DNA from 3 places in the Saccharothrix sp. BKS2 genome. Region 2 is predicted to be linked to each of the others. Evidence: riboswitches for the same ligand, from Rfam matches in the RefSeq annotation. Region 2 holds a riboswitch; each other region holds the start of a gene.
What was found. A riboswitch is a leader RNA that binds a small molecule or an ion and turns the genes downstream of it on or off. The one in region 2 is predicted to bind thiamine pyrophosphate.

Region 1: linked by a shared signal. The riboswitch ahead of thiC (phosphomethylpyrimidine synthase ThiC) and the one ahead of Q5530_RS26270 (thiamine ABC transporter substrate-binding protein) in region 2 are both predicted to bind thiamine pyrophosphate.
Region 3: linked by a shared signal. The riboswitch ahead of thiO (glycine oxidase ThiO) and the one ahead of Q5530_RS26270 (thiamine ABC transporter substrate-binding protein) in region 2 are both predicted to bind thiamine pyrophosphate.

What each region holds. Positions count from the first base shown of each region.
Region 1 covers NZ_JAUQOL010000025.1:86,782-93,418, reverse strand. The annotation lists gene Q5530_RS35995 (AAA family ATPase) at 1-295, shown strand, start outside; gene Q5530_RS35990 (alpha-amylase family protein) at 402-1,787, shown strand; gene Q5530_RS35985 (LytR C-terminal domain-containing protein) at 1,966-2,652, opposite strand; gene Q5530_RS35980 (DUF3263 domain-containing protein) at 2,649-2,945, opposite strand; gene Q5530_RS35975 (peptide deformylase) at 3,147-3,731, shown strand; gene Q5530_RS35970 (hypothetical protein) at 3,769-4,524, opposite strand; TPP riboswitch at 4,608-4,722, shown strand; gene thiC (phosphomethylpyrimidine synthase ThiC) at 4,719-6,368, shown strand; gene thiD (bifunctional hydroxymethylpyrimidine kinase/phosphomethylpyrimidine kinase) at 6,397-6,637, shown strand, end outside.
Region 2 covers NZ_JAUQOL010000012.1:319,184-325,820, forward strand. The annotation lists gene Q5530_RS26245 (methylated-DNA--[protein]-cysteine S-methyltransferase) at 1-337, opposite strand, end outside; gene Q5530_RS26250 (DNA-3-methyladenine glycosylase 2 family protein) at 334-1,602, opposite strand; gene ychF (redox-regulated ATPase YchF) at 1,682-2,761, shown strand; gene Q5530_RS26260 (mannosyltransferase) at 3,243-4,439, shown strand; gene Q5530_RS26265 (4a-hydroxytetrahydrobiopterin dehydratase) at 4,395-4,694, opposite strand; TPP riboswitch at 4,719-4,833, shown strand; gene Q5530_RS26270 (thiamine ABC transporter substrate-binding protein) at 4,823-5,857, shown strand; gene Q5530_RS26275 (ABC transporter permease) at 5,983-6,637, shown strand, end outside.
Region 3 covers NZ_JAUQOL010000025.1:79,030-85,666, forward strand. The annotation lists gene Q5530_RS35920 (threonine/serine dehydratase) at 65-988, opposite strand; gene Q5530_RS35925 (S1 family peptidase) at 1,681-2,700, shown strand; gene Q5530_RS35930 (dioxygenase) at 2,930-3,685, opposite strand; gene thiE (thiamine phosphate synthase) at 3,685-4,344, opposite strand; TPP riboswitch at 4,388-4,499, shown strand; gene thiO (glycine oxidase ThiO) at 4,490-5,491, shown strand; gene thiS (sulfur carrier protein ThiS) at 5,488-5,688, shown strand; gene Q5530_RS35950 (thiazole synthase) at 5,691-6,509, shown strand; gene Q5530_RS35955 (MarR family winged helix-turn-helix transcriptional regulator) at 6,568-6,637, shown strand, end outside.

The sequences.
Region 1 (6,637 bases), on a different contig from region 2:
CGTGCCGCCGCCGGACGCCGAGGCGCGGGGCGAGATCCTGCGGGCGTCGGCGCGGAACACGCCGCTGGCCGAGGACGTGGACCTGGCGGCGTTGGCGGAGGAGCTGGACGGGTACTCGGCGGCCGACTGCGCGGCGTTGATCCGGGAGGCCGCGTTGACGGCGATGCGGGAGTCGCTGTCGGCGACGGAGGTGACGGGTGCCCACCTGGCCGCCGCCCGGACGGCGGTCCGGCCGTCGCTGGACCCGGCGCAGCTCGCCGCCCTGGCCGCCTACGCCGAGTCGCGCGGGGGCTGAGCCGGCTCACGGGAACGCCCCAACGGATGACACGTGCCACCGGACCGGGCGACACGCCGGGGGCGGGCGAGACCATCGGTGCGGTGCGGAGGAAAGGTGCGAACGGGTGAACGGTGACGTGGTGGGTGCGGCGGGGGCGTTCGTCGCCGGTCCGGACTGGGTTCGGCACGCCGTCTGGTGGCACGTCTACCCGCTCGGGTTCACCGGGGCCGAGCCCCGGCTCGCCGCCGACGCCCCGGTCACGCACCGCCTGGGTCACCTGACCGCGTGGCTGGACCACCTGCTGGAGCTGGGCGCGTCCGGGTTGGCGCTGGGCCCGGTCTTCGCGTCCGAGACCCACGGCTACGACACCACCGACCACTACCGCATCGACCCCCGGCTGGGGGACGACGGGGATTTCGACGCGCTGCTCGCCGCCGCTTCGGCCCGCGGTGTCCGCGTCCTGCTCGACGGCGTGTTCAACCACGTCGGTCGGGGGCACGCGGCGTTCCGGGCGGTGCTGGAGCAGGGGCCTTCGGCGCCCACCGCGTCGTGGTTCCGGCTGCGCCCGGACGCCGCGTGGACGGACGCCGCGTGGACGCCGGGGACCGAGCCCGACTACGACGATTTCGAGGGTCACCGGCACCTCGTGGCGCTCGACCACTCCTGCCCGGCGGTGGTCGACCACGTCGCCGACGTGATGATCCACTGGCTCGACCGGGGCGTGGCGGGGTGGCGGTTGGACGCCGCCTACGCGGTGCCGAAGGAGTTCTGGGCGCAGGTGACCGAACGTGTGCGCGCCCGTCATCCCCACGCCTACCTGATGGGTGAGGTCATCCACGGCGACTACACCGCGTTCGTCACCGAGGGCGGCCTCGACTCGGTCACGCAGTACGAGCTGTGGAAAGCGGTGTGGAGTTCGCTCAACGACCGCAACTTCCACGAACTGGCGCACGCCCTGCGCCGGCACGACGGGTTCCTGGAGCACTTCGTGCCGTACACGTTCCTGGGCAACCACGACGTCACGCGCATCGCCAGCCGCCTGACCGACCCCGCGCACCTGGCGCACGCGCTCGTCGTGCTGGCCACCACCGGAGGCACCCCGGCCGTCTACGCGGGCGACGAGCACGGTTTCCGCGGCGTCAAGGAGGACCGGGCGGGCGGCGACGACGAGGTCAGGCCGCCGTTCCCGGCCTCGCCGGCCGAACTGTCGCCGGTGGGGCTGCCGGTGTTCCACCTGCACCAGGAGCTGCTGGGGCTGCGGCGCAGGCACGCGTGGCTGCACCGGGCGCGGACCGAGGTGCTGGACGTGTCGAACGAGTTCCTGGCCTACGCCTCGGCGGAGGAGGGGGAACGCGTGGTGGTCGCGATGTCCACCGCCGGCGGCCCGGTCGAGGTGCGGGTGCCGGGGGCCGGTGACGTGCTGGCCGGCCGGGCCCGGCTCGACGCGCCGGGCACACCGGGTGCACGAGTACGCCTGGAACCCGGCGGCTGGGTCGTCCTGGCGGGCTGACCGACTCGATCAGCCCGGCCCAGGACGGTCACCCGGGAGGGGGGACCCGAACGCTGAACTCGGGGGTCCTGGACGTACGACTCGCCCGGCTTGGACGTACGACTCGCGGGGTCTGGACGTACGACTCGCGCGAGCCCGAGTGGTGAACCCGGGGGGTCCGGGTGTTCGACTCGCGCGGTCAGGAGACCTTGCCGGAGGAGCCCCGGTAGTCGTTGGTGAGGATGATGATGATGCCGGGGTGGGCTGCTTCGATGCCGTCGAAGCGGGGCTTGACCTCGGCGTTCAGGACCTGGGCGAGTTGGCGGGCGGAGGCTTCCTCGTCGGTGTCGGGGCGGTAGTAGACCGTGGTGGTCGGGATGAGGCCCTGGGACTGCGAGTAGTTGGCGGTCTCGGCGACCTCCCAGCCGGCCCGGCGCACGTCGTCCGAGGCGCGGGCGGCCAGGCCGCTGATGGTGCCGTTGTTGTAGACGCGCACCGGCGGCTTGGCGACGACCGGGGGCGGCGGGGTGTCGGTGGCCTGGCCCTGGGGTTGGCCCTGGCCGGCGGGGGTGCCCGTGGTGGCGGGCGCGCCGGTGGGGTCGGCCCCGGTGGTGGGCGCGGGGGTGGCCGATCCCGTGGCCGACCCGGTGGGGGTTCCGGCGGACGACTCGGTGGGCGATCCGCCGGTGGGGTCGCCGGAGGAGGGGGCCTGCGGGTCGGAGGTCGCGCTCGACGGCGGCGGCTGGGCCGCGGTGGACTCGTCGTCGGAGCCGCCGAAGAGGCTGATCACGCCGATGACCAGGGCGATGGCCGCCAGGCCGAGCAGCGCGTAGCCCGCGGCGCGGGCGGGTTGGGCGCTGCCCGCGGGCTGTTCCGGGTTCGTCATCGGCGCTCGACACCCGACCGGCTCGCCACGCGGGCGCGTTGCCTGCCGGATCGCGACCGGCGCAGTCTCTTGATCAACATCGGGTCCGCGGCCAACGCCTCTTCCTTCTCGATCAATGCGTTGAGCAGTTGGTAGTACCTGGTGGCCGACATGTCGAACAGCTCTTTGATGGCCTGTTCCTTGGCGCCCGCGTACTTCCACCACTGGCGTTCGAAGGCCAGGATCTCCCGCTCCCGGTCGTTCAAACCGTCGTCCGGCTCCTCCGCCGGCACCAGTGCCTCTGCGGCGTCCACTCTGGCTCCTCAGCCGTGTCCCGTGCGTGGACGCCATTACATCACGTGATCATGATCGGGGTCGGTTCATCGGTCGGCGCGTCCGGACAACACCGGCACGACACCGGCACGACGCCGACGCGACGCCGGCACGACACCGACGAGGCGGGGAGACGAGGGAGACGGAAGGGACGGGGGAGGCGCGCCGATAAGCTGCCGGTCATGGCAGTTCACCCGATCCGGATCGCCGGAGATCCCGTGCTCCACAACCCGACCCGCCCGGTCCAGGTGTTCGACGACGCGCTGCGCACCCTGGTCGAGGACATGTACGAGACCATGGCGGCGGCGAACGGTGTCGGGCTCGCGGCCAACCAGGTCGGGGTCGACCTGCGGTTGTTCGTCTACGACTGCCCGGACGACGACGGCAACCAGTTCCGGGGCGTGGTGGTGAACCCGGTGCTGGAGACCTCCGAGGTGCCGCTGGGGATGCCGGACCCGGACCACGACTTCGAGGGCTGCCTGTCCGCGCCGGGCGAGTCGTACCCGACGGGGCGGGCGTCGTGGGCGAAGGTCACCGGCGTCGACACCGACGGCAAGCCGATCGAGGTGGAGGGCACCGGGTACTTCGCGCGCTGCCTCCAGCACGAGACCGACCACCTGGACGGGCTCATCTACCTCGACCGCCTGGTGGGTCGGCACAAGCGGGCGTCCAAGCGGATGCTCAAGGCCAACGGGTGGGGCGTGCCCGGCCTGTCCTGGGACCCCGCCACCTCGGACGACCCGTTCGCGGACGACGACGAGGACTGACGACCGACATCGGAAGCCGAGGGGGAGCCGGGGCGGCCTAGACCGGGTCCGCGGCCGGTTCGTCCGGCACGGGTTGCGCCGCCGCCGGGGTGCGCGGCGCGGTGTCGTCGGGTTCGGGCCTCGGCTGGTGGTCGGGGCGCGTCGGGCGCTCGGGGCGCCGCCACGGCAGCTCGGGGAACGAGGCCAGCTCGACGTGGCTGGCGCAGCCCGCCAGCTCGGCGTAGTCGCCGGCGATGACCGCGGCCCGGACGCGCCGCAGCTGCCCGACCGTGGGCAGGTCCCCGGCCAGCAGGAACGGCAGGAGCAGCCGCCAGGCGCGGACGACCGCGGCCCGGCGCCGGTGCGGTGCGCGCAGGGCGGCCCTGGCCACGCGCAGCAGGTGCTCGCCGGCGGTCATGGCGCCGGGGTACCCGGTGTGGTCCCAGGACCAGCGCAGGCCGTCGGCCACGGCGCAGCGCCAGCAGTCGACCGGGCCGGCGCCGAGCTCCTCGCCGCACTGGGAGCAGGCGACCAGGGTCATCGCCCAGTCGGTGCAGGTCCACGGGTGCCGCCCGACCTCGTCGGCGAGGACGAGCTCGGCCAGTTCCCGCTCGCCCGCGCCGCCCTCGGTGAGCTGTTCGGCGGCCAGCAGCTCCTGCCAGTCGAGCAGCCAGTACTGGTCCACCAGCTCCGCGCAGAACCGGCACCCGGGGTAGCCGCGACCCGCCAGGTCGCCGCACGACGGGCACGGCGAGACGGCGGCGGGGCGCGCCACGCGCCGCGCACCGGGCGGGAACGGCTGGTGATCAGCCACGCGGAGAAAGGTACGCGCAAACGGTGGTCGTTGGCATCCGCACCTTGGCACCGGCACGGGGCCGTGGCTATGGTCGGTCGGACAACTCAACACGCGGGAGCTCGCGCCACAGCGGGCTGAGAGGGCGGCCGAACACCTGGCGCCGCCGACCGCCGGAACCTGACCGGGTAATGCCGGCGTAGGGAGGAAATGCCGTGACGGCACTCGACGACCGTTCGGTCGAACCCAGCGTCACCACCGGACCCGTCTCCGGGTCGGGCAAGGTGCACCGGGACGCGGGTGAGGGCATCAGGGTCCCCTTCCGCAGGGTGGGGCTGACCAACGGTGAGCACGTGGACCTCTACGACACCTCCGGGCCTTACACCGACGAGTCCGTGCGCATCGACGTCCACAGTGGACTGCCGAGGCTGCGCGCGGGGTGGGTGGCGGGCCGGGAGCCGGTGAACGGGGCGGTGACCCAGCTGGGGTACGCGAAGGCGGGGGTCGTCACGCCGGAGATGCGGTTCGTGGCGACGCGCGAGAGCATGAGCCCCGAGTTCGTCCGGGACGAGGTGGCGAGCGGGCGGGCGGTCATCCCGGCCAACCGCAACCACCCCGAGTCCGAGCCGATGATCATCGGCAAGAAGTTCCTGGTCAAGATCAACGCCAACATCGGCAACTCCGCGGTGACCTCCTCGATCGAGGAGGAGGTGGAGAAGATGGTGTGGGCGACGCGCTGGGGCGCGGACACGATCATGGACCTGTCCACCGGCAGGCGGATCCACGAGACGCGCGAGTGGATCCTGCGCAACTCGCCGGTGCCGGTCGGCACCGTGCCGATCTACCAGGCGCTGGAGAAGGTCGACGGCGACCCGGCGAAGCTGTCGTGGGAGGTCTACCGGGACACCGTCGTCGAGCAGGCCGAGCAGGGCGTGGACTACATGACCGTGCACGCGGGCGTGCTGCTGCGGTACGTGCCGCTGACCGCGAGGCGGGTGACCGGCATCGTCTCGCGCGGCGGGTCGATCATGGCCGCCTGGTGCCTGGCGCACCACCGGGAGAGCTTCCTCTACACGCACTTCGAGGAGCTGTGCGACATCCTGCGCGCCTACGACGTGACGTTCTCGCTGGGTGACGGCCTGCGGCCGGGGTCGATCGCGGACGCCAACGACGAGGCCCAGTTCGCCGAGCTGCGCACGCTGGGCGAGCTGACGCACGTGGCGCGGGCCCGCGACGTGCAGGTGATGATCGAGGGCCCCGGCCACGTGCCGATGCACAAGATCGCGGAGAACGTGCGGCTGGAGGAGGAGTGGTGCGGCGAGGCGCCGTTCTACACCCTCGGGCCGCTGGCCACCGACATCGCGCCCGCCTACGACCACATCACCTCGGCGATCGGGGCGGCGCAGATCGGCTGGCTGGGCACGGCCATGCTGTGCTACGTGACCCCGAAGGAGCACCTGGGCCTGCCGAACCGGGACGACGTGAAGACCGGCGTGATCACCTACAAGATCGCCGCCCACAGTGCCGACCTGGCCAAGGGCCACCCCGGCGCGCAGGACTGGGACGACGCGCTGTCGAAGGCCCGGTTCGAGTTCCGGTGGGAGGACCAGTTCAACCTGTCGCTGGACCCGGACACGGCGCGCTCGTTCCACGACGAGACGCTGCCCGCCGCGCCCGCGAAGACGGCGCACTTCTGCTCGATGTGCGGGCCGAAGTTCTGCTCCATGAAGATCACCCAGGACGTCCGCCGGTACGCCGAGGAGCGCGGTCTGTCCACTGTGGAGGCGATCGAGGCGGGCCTGGACGAGAAGTCGCACGAGTTCGCCGACCAGGGCGGCAAGGTGTACCTGCCGGTGGTGGACTGATGGGGGCGCGCTGATGGCGGACACGCCGATGGCGGACACGCCGCCGAGGGTCCTGACCATCGCCGGGTCCGACTCCGGCGGTGGCGCGGGCCTCCAGGCCGACCTGCGGGCGCTGTTCGCGTGCGGCGTGCACGGCCTGACCGCGGTCACCGCGGTGACCGTGCAGAACTCGCTGGGCGTCACCGGGTACGTGGAGATCCCACCGGACGTGGTGGCCGCGCAGATCGAGGCCGTCGCCACCGACATCGGGGTGAACGCGGCCAAGACCG
Region 2 (6,637 bases):
CCAGCCCGGCGTACTCGGCGTAGGAGACGGTCCGGCCCGCCGGCACCGCGCGCAGCGCCGTCCACGCCTGCTCGGTGAACCCGCCCGCCCGCTGCCGCACCGGCACGTCGTCGATCGCGGCCAGGTCGCCCCGGTGGTAGGCGCGCACGGCCCGGGTGACCTCGCCCAGGTCGCGGCGGGTGGTGAGGGAGGTCGGGCGCAGCGAGGGCGAGACCTGCGGCAGCAGGTCGTCCGGGTCGGCGGTCCAGCCGCCGGCCAGCACCGCGCCGTCCGGTGCGACGACGGCGGTGAAGGGGCCCAGGTGGGTGTCGATCGTGGACACGTGCGCGGTGGTCATGCTGTTCTCCCGAGGTGCACGGCGGCGTAGGAGCGCCACGGCCGCCAGGCGTCGTCGTCTTCGGTCAGGGGGATGTCGGGCGCGCCGAGGACGCGCATCACCACGGTGGCGGCGACCCGGGGACCCACGCCGGGGAACGCGGCCAGCTCGGCGCGCAGCTCGTCGGCGTCCCGGCCCACGTCCACCCGCAGCGAGCCGTCGGCCAGGGCCCGCGCCACCGGGGAGTCGACCTCCGCCGGCCGCGGGTACAGGTGGGTGACCTCGCCGTCCGGGTGCGCCAGGGGTTCGCCGGGCGCGGTGTGGCCGAGGGCCCGCAGCAGGGTCTCCGCCCCGTCCACGCTGCCCGGCAGGCGCACGCCCGGCCGGGACAGCACGCGGGGCCCCAGCACCGGGTCGGCGGACAGGAACCCGTCCACGGCCACCGGGTCGGCGTCCAGGTCCATCAGCCGCCGCACCCGGTTCACCGCGCTGCCCAGGTCGCGCAGGTCGGTGAGCCGCAGCGCGCACCGGACGTGGCCGTCGGCGGGCTCCAGGCGGACCGTGGCCTCGCCGTGCGGCAGGCGCAGCGAGCGGGCGTAGCGGGTGTCGGTGACGTGCTCGACGCCCGGGATCGCGGCGGCCCGGAAGTGGGCCAGCAGGCCGGCCGCGTCGAACGGCGGCCGGTAGGGCAGGCGCAGCGTGATGCGGCCGGCCGGACCGGTCGTCGCGCGGGCGGCGCGCATGGCCGACGGCGTGGTGGCGAACACCGACCGGATCGTGTCGTTGAACTGGCGGACGCCGGCGAAGCCCGCCGCGAACGCCACGTCGGAGAACGACAGGTCGGTGGTCTCGATCAGCAGGCGGGCGGAGTGCGCGCGGTGCGCCCGCGCCAGGGCCAGCGGACCGGCGCCCAGCTCGGCGGTCAGCACGCGGGTCAGGTGGCGCTCGGAGTAGCCGAGGCGCTTCGCCAGGCCGGGCACGCCCTCGCGCTCCACCACGCCGTCCGAGATCAGCCGCACCGCCCGCGCGGCCAGGTCGGCGCGCAGGTTCCACTCCGGCGAGCCCGGCACGGCGTCCGGCAGGCAGCGCCGGCACGCCCGGTAGCCGGCCGCCTGCGCGGCGGCGGCCGTGCGGTGGAACTCGGCGTTGCGGCGCTTCGGCGTCACCGCCGGGCAGGACGGGCGGCAGTAGATGCGGGTGGTGCGCACCGCGAGGATGAAGCACCCGTCGAACCGGGCGTCGCGGGCGGCCACCGCCCGGTAGGCGAGTTCGTCGTCCAGGAGCACGGCGACCACTCTGCCAGGGCGTTCGGGTGAGGTCTCGCGGAAATCGGACACGGGGGTGGGGCGCGTAGACTCCCCTCCCGTGAGTTTGACCCTCGGCATCGTCGGCCTGCCCAACGTCGGCAAGTCCACCCTGTTCAACGCCCTCACGCGCAACGACGTGCTGGCGGCGAACTACCCGTTCGCGACCATCGAGCCGAACGTCGGCGTGGTGGCGCTGCCGGACGAGCGGCTCGGCCGGCTGGCCGCGATCTTCTCCTCGGAGCGCGAGGTGCCGGCGACGGTGTCGTTCGTCGACATCGCGGGCATCGTCAAGGGCGCGTCGGAGGGCGCGGGCCTGGGCAACAAGTTCCTGGCCAACATCCGCGAGGCCAACGCGATCTGCCAGGTCATCCGGGTGTTCGCCGACGACGACGTGGTGCACGTCGACGGCCGCGTCGACCCCGCCTCCGACATCGGGACGATCAACACCGAGCTGATCCTCGCGGACCTCCAGACCCTGGAGAAGGCCATCCCGCGGCTGGAGAAGGAAGCGCGCACGGTCAAGGACCGGCGGCCGGCGCTGGAGGCCGCGAAGCAGGCGCGCGAGGTGCTGGACTCGGGTCGCACGCTGTTCTCCGCGCGGTCCGAGGTGGACGGTCCGCTGCTGCGCGAGCTGAGCCTGCTCACCACCAAGCCGTTCCTGTACGTGTTCAACGCCGACGAGGGCGTGCTCACCGACGAGGCGAAGCTCAAGGAGCTGCGCGAGCTGGTGGCCCCGGCGGACGCGGTGTTCCTCGACGCCAAGGTCGAGGCGGAGCTGCTGGAGCTGGACGACGAGTCCGCCCGGGAGCTGCTGGAGTCCATCGGCCAGCACGAGCCGGGCCTGCACGCGCTGGCGCGGGCCGGGTTCCACACGCTGGGGTTGCAGACCTACCTGACCGCGGGGCCCAAGGAGTCGCGGGCGTGGACGATCCCCAAGGGGGCCACCGCGCCGCAGGCGGCGGGCGTGATCCACACGGACTTCGAGCGCGGGTTCATCAAGGCCGAGGTGGTGTCCTTCGCCGACCTGGTGGGGGCGGGCTCGATGGCCGCGGCGCGGTCGGCGGGCAAGGTCCGCATGGAGGGCAAGGACTACGTCATGGCGGACGGCGACGTGGTGGAGTTCCGGTTCAACGTGTGACCCGCTCCGGGGAGGGGTCTCAGACCAACCGCGAACCGGCTTGACCGTGCGGTCGTAGAATCCCCGGCGCCCGGCAGGCGGCCCACGAGCACGTCAGGGCCGCTGGGCCCGGAACCTCTCCCTGGCGTCCCACCCACCTGCCCGCAAGCGTTTGCGGCACCCCTGCCGAACCCGGCCGACCCCCGCACGCCAAGCCCTCCGGCACCCGAACCCACCCCGGAGACGACCTCGGGGCGGCGCACCTGGTGCGCCGCCCCGAGGTACTGTCTGCGTGCTGTCAGCGCACCTGGTTGCGGCTGTGGCGGGCCATGGCGAAGACGCCACCCGCGGTCGCCAGCATGGCCAGGGCCGAGACGGTGAACACGACGATGTCGGCGGTCATGCGATATCCCCTTGCGTTGATCTCCCACTCGTCTTGACGTCCGAGTACCCGGTTTCGTGGCCCGGTAGTCGTGCAATTCACACGAACGTGGAGGTAGGCGTGGTACTGCGGTCCCTGGAGGGGCGTGTCCTCGCCGTCGCGCCGTGGCTGTTCGGCCTGTCGCTGCTCGGACACCTGGCGATGGTCGCCTTCCAGACGAAGATGACCATGGTGGACCTGATGGTCTACCGGAACGCCTCCCCGGAGCTGTTCACCGGTCAACTCTACGACTGGCGGCTGGAGGAGTTCTCCGACCAGTTCGCCCTCCCCTTCACCTACCCGCCGTTCTCCGCGCTGGTCTTCGTGCCGCTCTCGTGGGTGCCGTGGGGCGTGGCGCGCTGGTTCTGGCAGCTGGTCAGCCTCGCCTGCCTGTGGTTCCTCACCCGGAAGTCCCTGGAGCTGGTCGGCAGCCGCGACCCGCGCCGGGCCCTGCTGTGGACCGCCCTGTTCATCTGGGTCGAACCCGTCCGCACCACGCTGAACTACGGCCAGATCAACCTGGTGCTGGCCGCCCTGCTGCTGGGCACGCTGGTCTCCGCGCGGTCCCGGGCGCAGGGCGCCGGGGTCGGCGTCGCGGCCGGCCTGAAGCTCACCCCCGCGATCTCCGGCCTCTACTTCCTCGTCACCCGCCAGTACCGGGCGGCGGTGTGGTCGGTCGTCGCGTTCGCCGCGACCGTCGGGATCGGCTGGGCGGTGTCGCCGTCGCTGTCCCGGCAGTACTGGTTCCACCTGCTCGGCGACGCGGAGCGCGTCGGGCCCGTCGGCTCCGCGATCAACCAGTCGCTGCGCGGCGCGCTGAGCCGGACCCTGGGCCACGACGTGCAGACCGGGCCGGTGTTCCTGGCCGGCGCGGTGGTGGCCGCCGTCCTCGCCGGGTTCGCCCTGCACGCCGCGGTCGGGGCGCGGGACGCGCTGGCGATGATCGTCGCCGTGCAGTTCCTGGGCCTGCTGGTGTCCCCGATCTCGTGGAGCCACCACTGGGTGTGGGCCGTGCCGGCCGTCCTCTGGCTGGTCTACGGCACGACCCACCGGCTCGCGAAGGTGACCGCGGTGGCGTGGCTCGCGGCGATCGGCAGCTACCTGATCTCGGTGCTGCTCATGGCCCAGGAGTCGATCTGGATCATCCCCCGCCCCTGGCACCTGGCCGCGCTGGGCTGGGTCTACCCGGCGGTGGGCCTGCTCACCCTGGTCACCGTCGCGGTGGCGCTGCGGTCACGCGAGCGCGTCGAGGACCGCGTCGATCTCCTGCGCCAGTGACGCGTCCAGCGCGGTGATCCCGCCGCTGACGTGCGTCGAGCAGCGGAAGGTCAGGGTGCGCCACCGGATGTCGATGTCGGGGTGGTGGTCGTCGCGCTCCGCGATCTCCGCGACCCGGTTCACCGCCTCCACCGCCACGGCGAAGCTCGGCAGCTCCGCGGTGCGCACCAGCGCGGCCCCCCGGGCGCGCCACTCGGGCAGGGACACCAGCGCGGCGTCCACCTGGTCGTCGGTCAGCAACTCGGCTTTGGGCATCCCCCGATCCTGCCGGTTAAACTGCCCGCCTACCACGGGAGTCCGGTGATGCGCCGGGCTGAGAGGAAGGCGCGCCGGCCTTCGACCGTCCACACCTGATCCGGGTCATGCCGGTGTAGGGAGAGATCATGCTCCGACGCGTGCTGTCCACCGCGACCGCGTTCGCGCTGCTCACCGGTTGCTCGGTGGCGGCGTCGAACGAGCCGGCGCCGGGGGAGCGGGTGGTCACGCTGGTGACCCACGACTCGTTCGCGGTGTCCCCGGAGGTCCTGGACGCGTTCAAGGCCGAGAGCGGGATCACGATCAAGCCCCTCGCCGGCGGCGACGCGGGCGAGGTCACCAACAAGCTGGTCCTGACCAAGGACAACCCCATCGGCGACGTCGCCTTCGGCGTGGACTCCACGTTCGCCTCCCGGGCGCTCAAGGAGGGCGTGTTCGCCGAGTACGCGAGCCCCGAGGCGCGGCACGGGGCCCAGCGCTACGCCCTCGAACCGGCGAACCGGCTGCACGCCGTGGACGTCGGGGACGTGTGCCTCAACGTCGACGTGGCCGCGCTCGAGGAAGTGGGCGTGCCGACCGCGCTCGCCGACCTGGCCGACCCGAAGTACCGGGACATGCTGGTGGTGGAGGACCCCGCCACCTCGTCGCCGGGCCTGGCGTTCCTGCTGGGCACCATCGCCACCTTCGGGGAGCCGAACTGGCGGAACTACTGGGGGCAGCTCGCCGGCAACGGCGTGAAGGTCGTCAGCGGCTGGGAGGAGGCGTACACCCAGGACTTCTCCGGCTCCAGCGGCAAGGGGCCGCGGCCGATCGTGGTGTCCTACGCGTCCTCGCCGTCCGCGGAGATCGGCGACGACGGCACGCCGCGCACCAAGGCCCTGCTGGACACCTGCTACCGCCAGGTCGAGTACGCGGGCGTGCTCGACGGCGCGAAGAACCCCGAGGACGCCGAGCGGGTCGTGGACTTCCTGCTGTCCGAGCGGTTCCAGGCCGACGTGCCCGGCCAGATGTACGTGTACCCGTCGCGGGAGGGCGTGGCGCTGCCCGAGTCGTGGGCGAAGGCCGCGCCGCTGCCGACCTCGTCCCGGTCGCTGCCCGCCGCCGACGTCGACGCGAACCGCGAGCGCTGGGTGTCCGAGTGGCGCGCGCTGGTGCAGGGCTGACCGGCCCGTCGACCGGTCCCGGCTCGCCGGCCGGTTCGGGCCCGACCGCTCCCGGCCCGACTGTCCCCGGTCCGACCGCTCCCGGCCCGGTTCGCCGGTTCCGACCGCGCCCGGGGGTCGGGTGGGTGCTCGCGGCCCTGCTGCCGCTGGCGTTCCTGGGCGTGTTCTTCGCCTGGCCGGTGGCCGCGATCGTCGGGCTGGGGCTGGGCGGGGGCGGGGTGCTGCCGGTCCTGTCCGACGCCCGGACCTGGGAGCTGGTCGGCTTCACCGTGGGCCAGGCCGCCGCCGCGACGGTGCTGGCCCTGGTCGCCGGGATGCCGGTGGCGTTCGTGCTGGCCCGCTGCCGGGTGCGTGGTGCGGGGGTGGTGCGGGCGGCGGTGATGGTGCCGTTCGTGCTGCCGACCGTGGTGGTGGGCCTGGCGTTCCGGGCGCTGTGGCCCGACGGCGGGGTGCTGCCGATCGTGCTGGCCAACGCGTTCTTCAACGTGGCCGTGGTCGCCCGCACCGTCGGTGGCCTGTGGGCGCGGGTCGACCGGCGGGCGGAGGACGCGGCCCGCGCCCTGGGCGCGTCGCGCCCGCGCGCGTTCGCCTCGGCCGCGCTGCCCGCGCTGGCGCCCGCGATCGGGTCGGCCGCGTCGGTGGTGTTCCTGTTCTGCGCCACCAGCTTCGGCGTGGTGCTGGTGCTCGGCGGCGCCCGCCACCGCACCCTGGAGACCGAGATCTACCTGCGCACGGTGGAGCTGTTCGACCTGCCGGGCGCGGCGGCGCTGTCGCTGCTCC
Region 3 (6,637 bases), on a different contig from region 2:
GTGTGGAACTCGGGGGTCGCGGGTGTTCGACACGGTCGACGTGGGCGTTCGACTCGCGCGGGGGTCAGGTGAGGAGGGGGAGGAGGGTGGTGGGGTCGACGTTGCCGCCGGAGACGACGGCGGCGGTGCGCGGGGTGGGGGAGGCCAGGTAGGCCGCGAGGGTCACCGCGCCGCTGGGCTCGACGACGAGGCGGGAGCGGAAGGCCAGCAGGCGGACCGCGGCGGCGATGGCGTCCTCGGGGACGGTGACCACGTCGTCCACGTGGGCCAGGACGTGGGCGAAGGTCAGCGGCGAGGGCTCGGCCCGCAGGCCGTCGGCGGCGGTGCGGACCCGGTCGGCGGCCGGCCAGCGGACCAGCTCCCCGGCGCGGAACGACGCCGCGGTGTCGCCGGCGAGCTCGGGTTCCACGCCGACCACGCGGGTGGCCGGGCTGAGGGCCTTCACGGCCGCGGCGACGCCCGAGATCAGGCCGCCGCCGCTGACCGGGACCAGGACGGTGGCCACCTCCGGCAGGTCGGCGACCAGCTCCAGGCCGATGGTGCCCTGCCCGGCGATCACGTCGGGGTGGTCGAACGGCGGCACGAGGGTCGCGCCCAGCGAGGCCGCCAGCTCGTGCGCCCGGGTCTCGCGCTCGACCACCGGCACCTCCACCACGCGGGCGCCGTGCGACCGGGTCGCCTCCACCTTGACCCGCGGCGCGGTGTCGGGCACCACGATCGTCGCGGGCACCCCGAACAGCTTCGCCGCGTACGCCACGGCCTGAGCGTGGTTGCCGCTGGAGTAGGCCACGACCCCGCGCGCCCGCACGTCCTCCGGCAGCCGCGCCAGCGCGTGGTAGGCGCCGCGGAGCTTGAACGCGCCCACGGGCTGGAGGCTCTCCGGTTTGAGCCACAGCCCGTCGTCGAACCGCAGCAGCGGGGTGCGGACCACGGCGGGGGCGATGAGGGCGGCCGCGGCGCGGATGTCGGCGAGCGTCACGAGTTCCATGCCACGATCCTCACCCCGACGCCGGTCCGGGCCTCAGCCGGGCGTTACGGGAACTCCTCCGGTCTCACCCGCTTGGAGCAATAGCTTTCACGCGTACGGGCATGCGATCACCGAATCCTTTACTTCTGGCAAATCCGCCCGAATCGGTGATCGAATAACTACCTTGAGTGAGAGTTAACTGTCAAACGCTACACAGCGCAGTTGCATTGGCGTGGTCTGTGACACACTTCCCCCTCGGATGGCCTGAACCGTAATAGGTAACAGGGTCATAACGTCGCTCGAACGGGCGAGTACTGGTCGGTAGCGACCGGGAAGGAGGGGTCGTGCGGCACAGCTGGACCCCGCGCGTCACGTTCGAGGGCCTGGTTCCGGACCCCGGCGACACGGCCGGGAGGACAAGCGGAACGGGCGAAGTGACCGGGAAGAGAAGTGGAGGGGTGGGGCGACCCCTGCCGCCGCCCCACCACCCGTCCCCCTAGAGCCCCCGAGAGCGGTCCCTGCAACCAGGCTCTCGGGTTCCCTGCACCCGAAGATGAGGGAGACGCCTAATGAACCGCACGAGTGCGGTCCGCCTTGCCACGGCCACCCTGCTTGCCGTCGGCTCGGCTACGGCCCTAAGCGTACCGGCCATCGCGGCGCCGGTTGTGCCCTATGCGGAAAGCCCTTCCGATACGGAGAGCTACCCCGCCGAGTTGCTCCAGGCAGCGCAGCGTGACCTCGGCCTGTCGGCCGAGCAGGTGACCGCCCGTTTGGCGAGTGACACCCGTGCGAGTGAGGCGGAGTCGGCCGCGAAGTCCGCGGCGGGCAGCGCCTACGCGGGCTCGTGGATCAACCCGGCGGGCAAGCTGGTCGTCGCGGTGACCGACGCGGCCAAGGTGGACGCGGCCCGCGCCGCGGGCGCCGACGTCAAGCGCGTGGCCTTCTCGCACCAGCAGTTGACCGGCGCCAAGGCGTCGCTCGACGGTCTGGCCTCCGCGCCGAAGTCCATCACCGGCTGGCGGGTCGACGAGCAGACCAACTCGGTCGTCGTCGAGATCAACCGCACCCAGCGCGACGCGGCGGCCGAGGCGTTCCTGGCCACGGCCAAGTCCGTCAGCCCGTCGGTGCGGGTGGTCGAGGTCTCCGAGTCCCCGACGACCCTGTACGACACCCGCGGCGGCGACGCCTACTACATCGGCGGCGGCCGGTGCTCGGTGGGCTTCGCGGTCACCGGCGGGTTCGTGACGGCGGGCCACTGCGGCCGGTCGGGCAACGCGACGACCGGCTTCAACCGCGTCGCGCAGGGCACGTTCGCGGGTTCGTCGTTCCCGGGCAACGACTACGCCTGGGTGCGCACGAACTCCAACTGGACCTCGCGTCCGTGGGTGAACCGCTACAACGGCTCCAACGTCACCGTCACCGGCTCGACCGTGGCCGCGGTCGGCGCGGCGATCTGCCGCTCCGGCTCGACCACCGGCTGGCGCTGCGGCACCGTCCAGGCCCGCAACTCGACGGTGAACTACCCGCAGGGCACGGTGTCCGGCCTGACCCGCACCAACGCCTGCGCGGAGCCCGGTGACTCGGGCGGCTCGTGGGTGGCGGGCTCCGGCTACAGCCAGGCCCAGGGCGTGACCTCCGGTGGTTCGGGCAACTGCTCCTCCGGTGGCACGACCTACTTCCAGCCGGTCGCCGAGATCCTCAGCGCCTACGGCCTGAGCCTCACCCGAGGCTGACGGCCACTCCCGGCGGAGCTCCACGACCGCCGGGCACCGCTCGGACGAACACCCCCGGTCGCCGCTCTCCCGCGGCCGGGGGTGTTCGGCGTCGCAGGGGTGGCGGCGGGAGGTCGGGGGCGTTCGGCGTCGGCGGGGCGGCACCGGGGGTCGGCGTTCCCGAGGGCCGGCGTTCCCGAGGGCCGGCGCCGGGGGTCGGCGTTCCCGAGGCGCGGCACCGGCGCCGGGGTCAGGAGAACTGCACCGACCGCTTGGACAGCCCGTACCAGAAGCCCTCGACCGCCGTGGTGGCCTCCGACGCGCCGCTCGCGCCCAGCGACACGAACAGCGGCGCGAGGTGCTCGGTGCGCGGGTGCGCGAGGAGGGCGGCGGGCGCCTTGCGCCGGAAGTCCAGCAGCGCGTCCACGTCGCCGGCCGCCAGCGCCCGCCCGGCCCAGTCGTCGAACTCGGCCGACCACGACGGCGGCCGGTAGTCCGGCCCGACCGACATGTCCACGCAGCTCAGGTTGTGCGTCAGGAACCCGCTGCCGACGATCAGCACGCCCTGCTCGCGCAGCGGCGCCAGCCGCCCGCCCACCTCGAACAGCTCGCGGGGGTCCAGGCTCGGCAGGGACACCTGGAGCACCGGCACGTCCGCCTCCGGGAACATCTCCCTCAGCGGCACGTACGCGCCGTGGTCCAGGCCCCGCGCCTCGTCGTGCGCGACGGGTCGGTCGAGCAGCCCGGTCACCGCCCGCGCCAGCTCCGGCGCGCCGGGCGCGGGGTAGGTCACCTCGTAGTACCGCCGGGGGAAGCCCCGGAAGTCGTAGGTCAGCGGCACGGTGGTGGTCGCGCCCAGGGTGAGCGGGTCGTTCTCCCAGTGCGCGGAGACCACGAGCACGGACGTCGGGCGCGGCAGCGCCGCGGACCACGAGGCGAGTTCGCCGGTCCACCGTTCGTCGTCGGCCAGCGGGGGAGCGCCGTGGCCCAGGTACAGCACGGGCATCACGGGGACGACTGTACGCCTTCTAGTTGAAACTTCAACCAAGAGGCGGCGGCCCGGGGGTCCTCGGCCTCGGTGATCGCCCGCACGACCACCACCCGCGTCGCGCCCGCGGCCAGCACCGCGGGCAGCCGCTCCCGGTCGATCCCGCCGATGGCGAACCACGGCCGGTCGCCGGCGCCCGCGGTCGCGCGCACCAGGTCCAGACCCGGCGCGGGCCGCCCCGGTTTGGTCGGCGTCGGCCAGCACGGCCCGGTGCAGAAGTAGTCCACGCCCGGCTCGACCGCCGCCGCCCGCGCCTGCGCCACGTCGTGCGTCGACCGGCCGATCACCACGTCCTCGCCGACGACCCGGCGGGCCAGGGGCACCGGCAGGTCGTCCTGGCCCAGGTGCAGGACGTCGGCGTCCACGGCCAGCGCCACGTCGGCCCGGTCGTTGACCGCCAGCAGCGCGCCGTGCCGCGCGCACGCCTCGGCCAGCACCTCCAGCGCCGCGATCTCCCGCCGCGCCTCCAGGCCCTTGTCGCGCAGTTGGACGACGTCGACCCCGCCCGCGAGCGCGGCGTCGGCGAAGTCCGCGAGGTCGGGGCGGTCCGGCGTGCAGAGGTAGAGCCGCGCGTCGGCGAGCCGCCGCCTGATCCGCGTCGCGTCGAGTCCTGGCACGGCCGCACCGTAACGGCCGCGGCGCCCGGTGCGCTACGGTGGAGGTGGTCCGCACGGGAGCCCGGGACACACCGGGCTGAGAGGGAGCGTGGCGCGCTCCGACCGTCGAACCTGATCCGGGTCATGCCGGCGCAGGGAGCGCGAAGTGCCTTTGACAACGCGGGTGACCGTCCTGGGTGGCGGGGTGATCGGGCTGTCCGCCGCGTGGTGCGCGGCGCGCGACGGGTTCCGGGTCGAGGTCGTCGACCACGGGTCGCCGCACGGTGGTTCGCGGGTGGCGGGCGGGATGCTCGCGCCGGTCACCGAGGCGTGGCCGGGCGACGAGGAGGTGCTGGACCTCGGCGTGGAGTCGCTGGGGCTGTGGCCGGCCTTCGCCCGCGACCTGGGCGTGGAGCTGACGCCGCTGGGCACGCTGGCGGTGGCGGTGGACCGCGCGGACGCCGAGGTGCTGGACCGGTTGTGCGACCACCTGGCGACGAGGGGCCGATCGGTGCTGCGGCTGACCGGCCGCGAGCTGCGGGCGCTGGAACCGGGGCTGGGTCCGGTCCGGAGTGGACTGTCCGTGCCGGGGGACGTGGCCGTGGACAACCGGGCCCTGCTGCGCGCGCTGCGCGGGGCGTGCGAGCGCGAAGGCGTGGTCTTCCCCCCGACACCGGGCGAGGCGGACGTGACGGTCATCGCGGCCGGCGCCTGGAGCCGCGACCTGCACCCGGCGCTGCGCGCGGTGATCCGCCCGGTCAAGGGGGAGATCCTGCGGCTGGCGGCCCGGCCGGGGGCGCTGCCGCCGCCCCGGCACACCGTCCGCGCGCACGTCTCCGGCCGCCCCGTCTACCTGGTGCCGCGCCCCGACGGGTTCGTGCTCGGCGCCACCCAGTACGAGGCGGGCTTCGACGGGGACGTGACCGTCGGCGGGGTGCGCGACCTGCTGCGCGACGCCGAGGTGGTGTGGCCGGGCATCGCCGAGTACGCGCTGGTCGAGGTGGCCGCCGGGTTCCGCGCGGGCAGCCCCGACAACGCGCCCGTGATCCGCTGGCTGGAACCCGGCGTGCTGGCCGCCACCGGGCACCACCGCAACGGCCTGCTGCTCGCGCCGGTGACGGCGCGGCGCGTGGTCGCCCTGCTCCGCGAGGGAGGAACCGGATCGTGAAGGCGAAGGTCAACGGGGTGGAGCGCGAGCTGCCCGACGGGGCGACCGTCGACGCCGTGCCCGCCCTGCTCGACGCCCCGGCGAGCGGGGTGGCGGTCGCGGTGGACGGCGAGGTCGTGCCGCGCGCGGCGTGGGGGACGACCGCGGTGCCCGAGGGCGCCGTGGTGGAGGTGCTGACCGCGGTGCAGGGAGGCTGAACGTGGACGACCCCTTGGTGATCTCGGGACGGGAGTTCGGCTCGCGCCTGGTGATGGGCACCGGCGGCGCGGCGAACCTGGCGGTGCTGGAACGCGCCCTGGTGGCCTCCGGCACGGAGCTGACCACGGTGGCCATGCGGCGCCTGGACCCCTCCGGCGGCGGCGGGGTGCTGGAGCTGCTGTCGCGGCTGGGCGTCGAGGCGCTGCCCAACACCGCGGGCTGCCGCACCGCGGCCGAGGCGGTGCTGACCGCGCGGCTGGCGCGGGAGGCGCTGGGCACCGACTGGGTGAAGCTGGAGGTCGTCGCGGACGACCAGACGCTGCTGCCCGACCCGGTGGAGCTGCTGGACGCGGCCGAGCGGCTGGTGGACGACGGTTTCACGGTGCTGCCCTACACCAACGACGACCCGGTGCTGGCGCGGCGGCTGGAGCAGGTGGGCTGCGCCGCGGTGATGCCGCTGGGCTCGCCGATCGGCACGGGCCTGGGCATCCGCAACCCGCACAACGTCGAGCTGATCGTGGCCCGCGCGTCGGTGCCGGTGATCCTGGACGCGGGCGTGGGCACGGCGTCGGACGCGGCGCTGGCCATGGAGCTGGGCTGCGCGGCGGTGCTGCTGGCGACCGCGGTGACCAGGGCGCAGGACCCGGAGCGGATGGCGGCGGCGATGCGGGCGGGCGTGGAGGCGGGCCGGCTGGCGCGGTTGGCGGGGCGCATCCCCAAGCGCTTCTGGGCCCACGCGTCGAGCCCCGCCCCGGAGGGTGCTGCCCCGGAGGGCGCCGCCACGGGGCCTGTCGCCCCGGAGAGTGCTGCACAGGGGTGATTGCCCGGCACGGCATGATGGGTGCTTCCATCGCCGCCTGCCCGAGGAGGACTGTCCCGTGACCGCCGACCAGGTCGAGGACGCCACCGCCCGGCTGTACCTCGCGATCGGCAGGCTCTCCAGGCTGC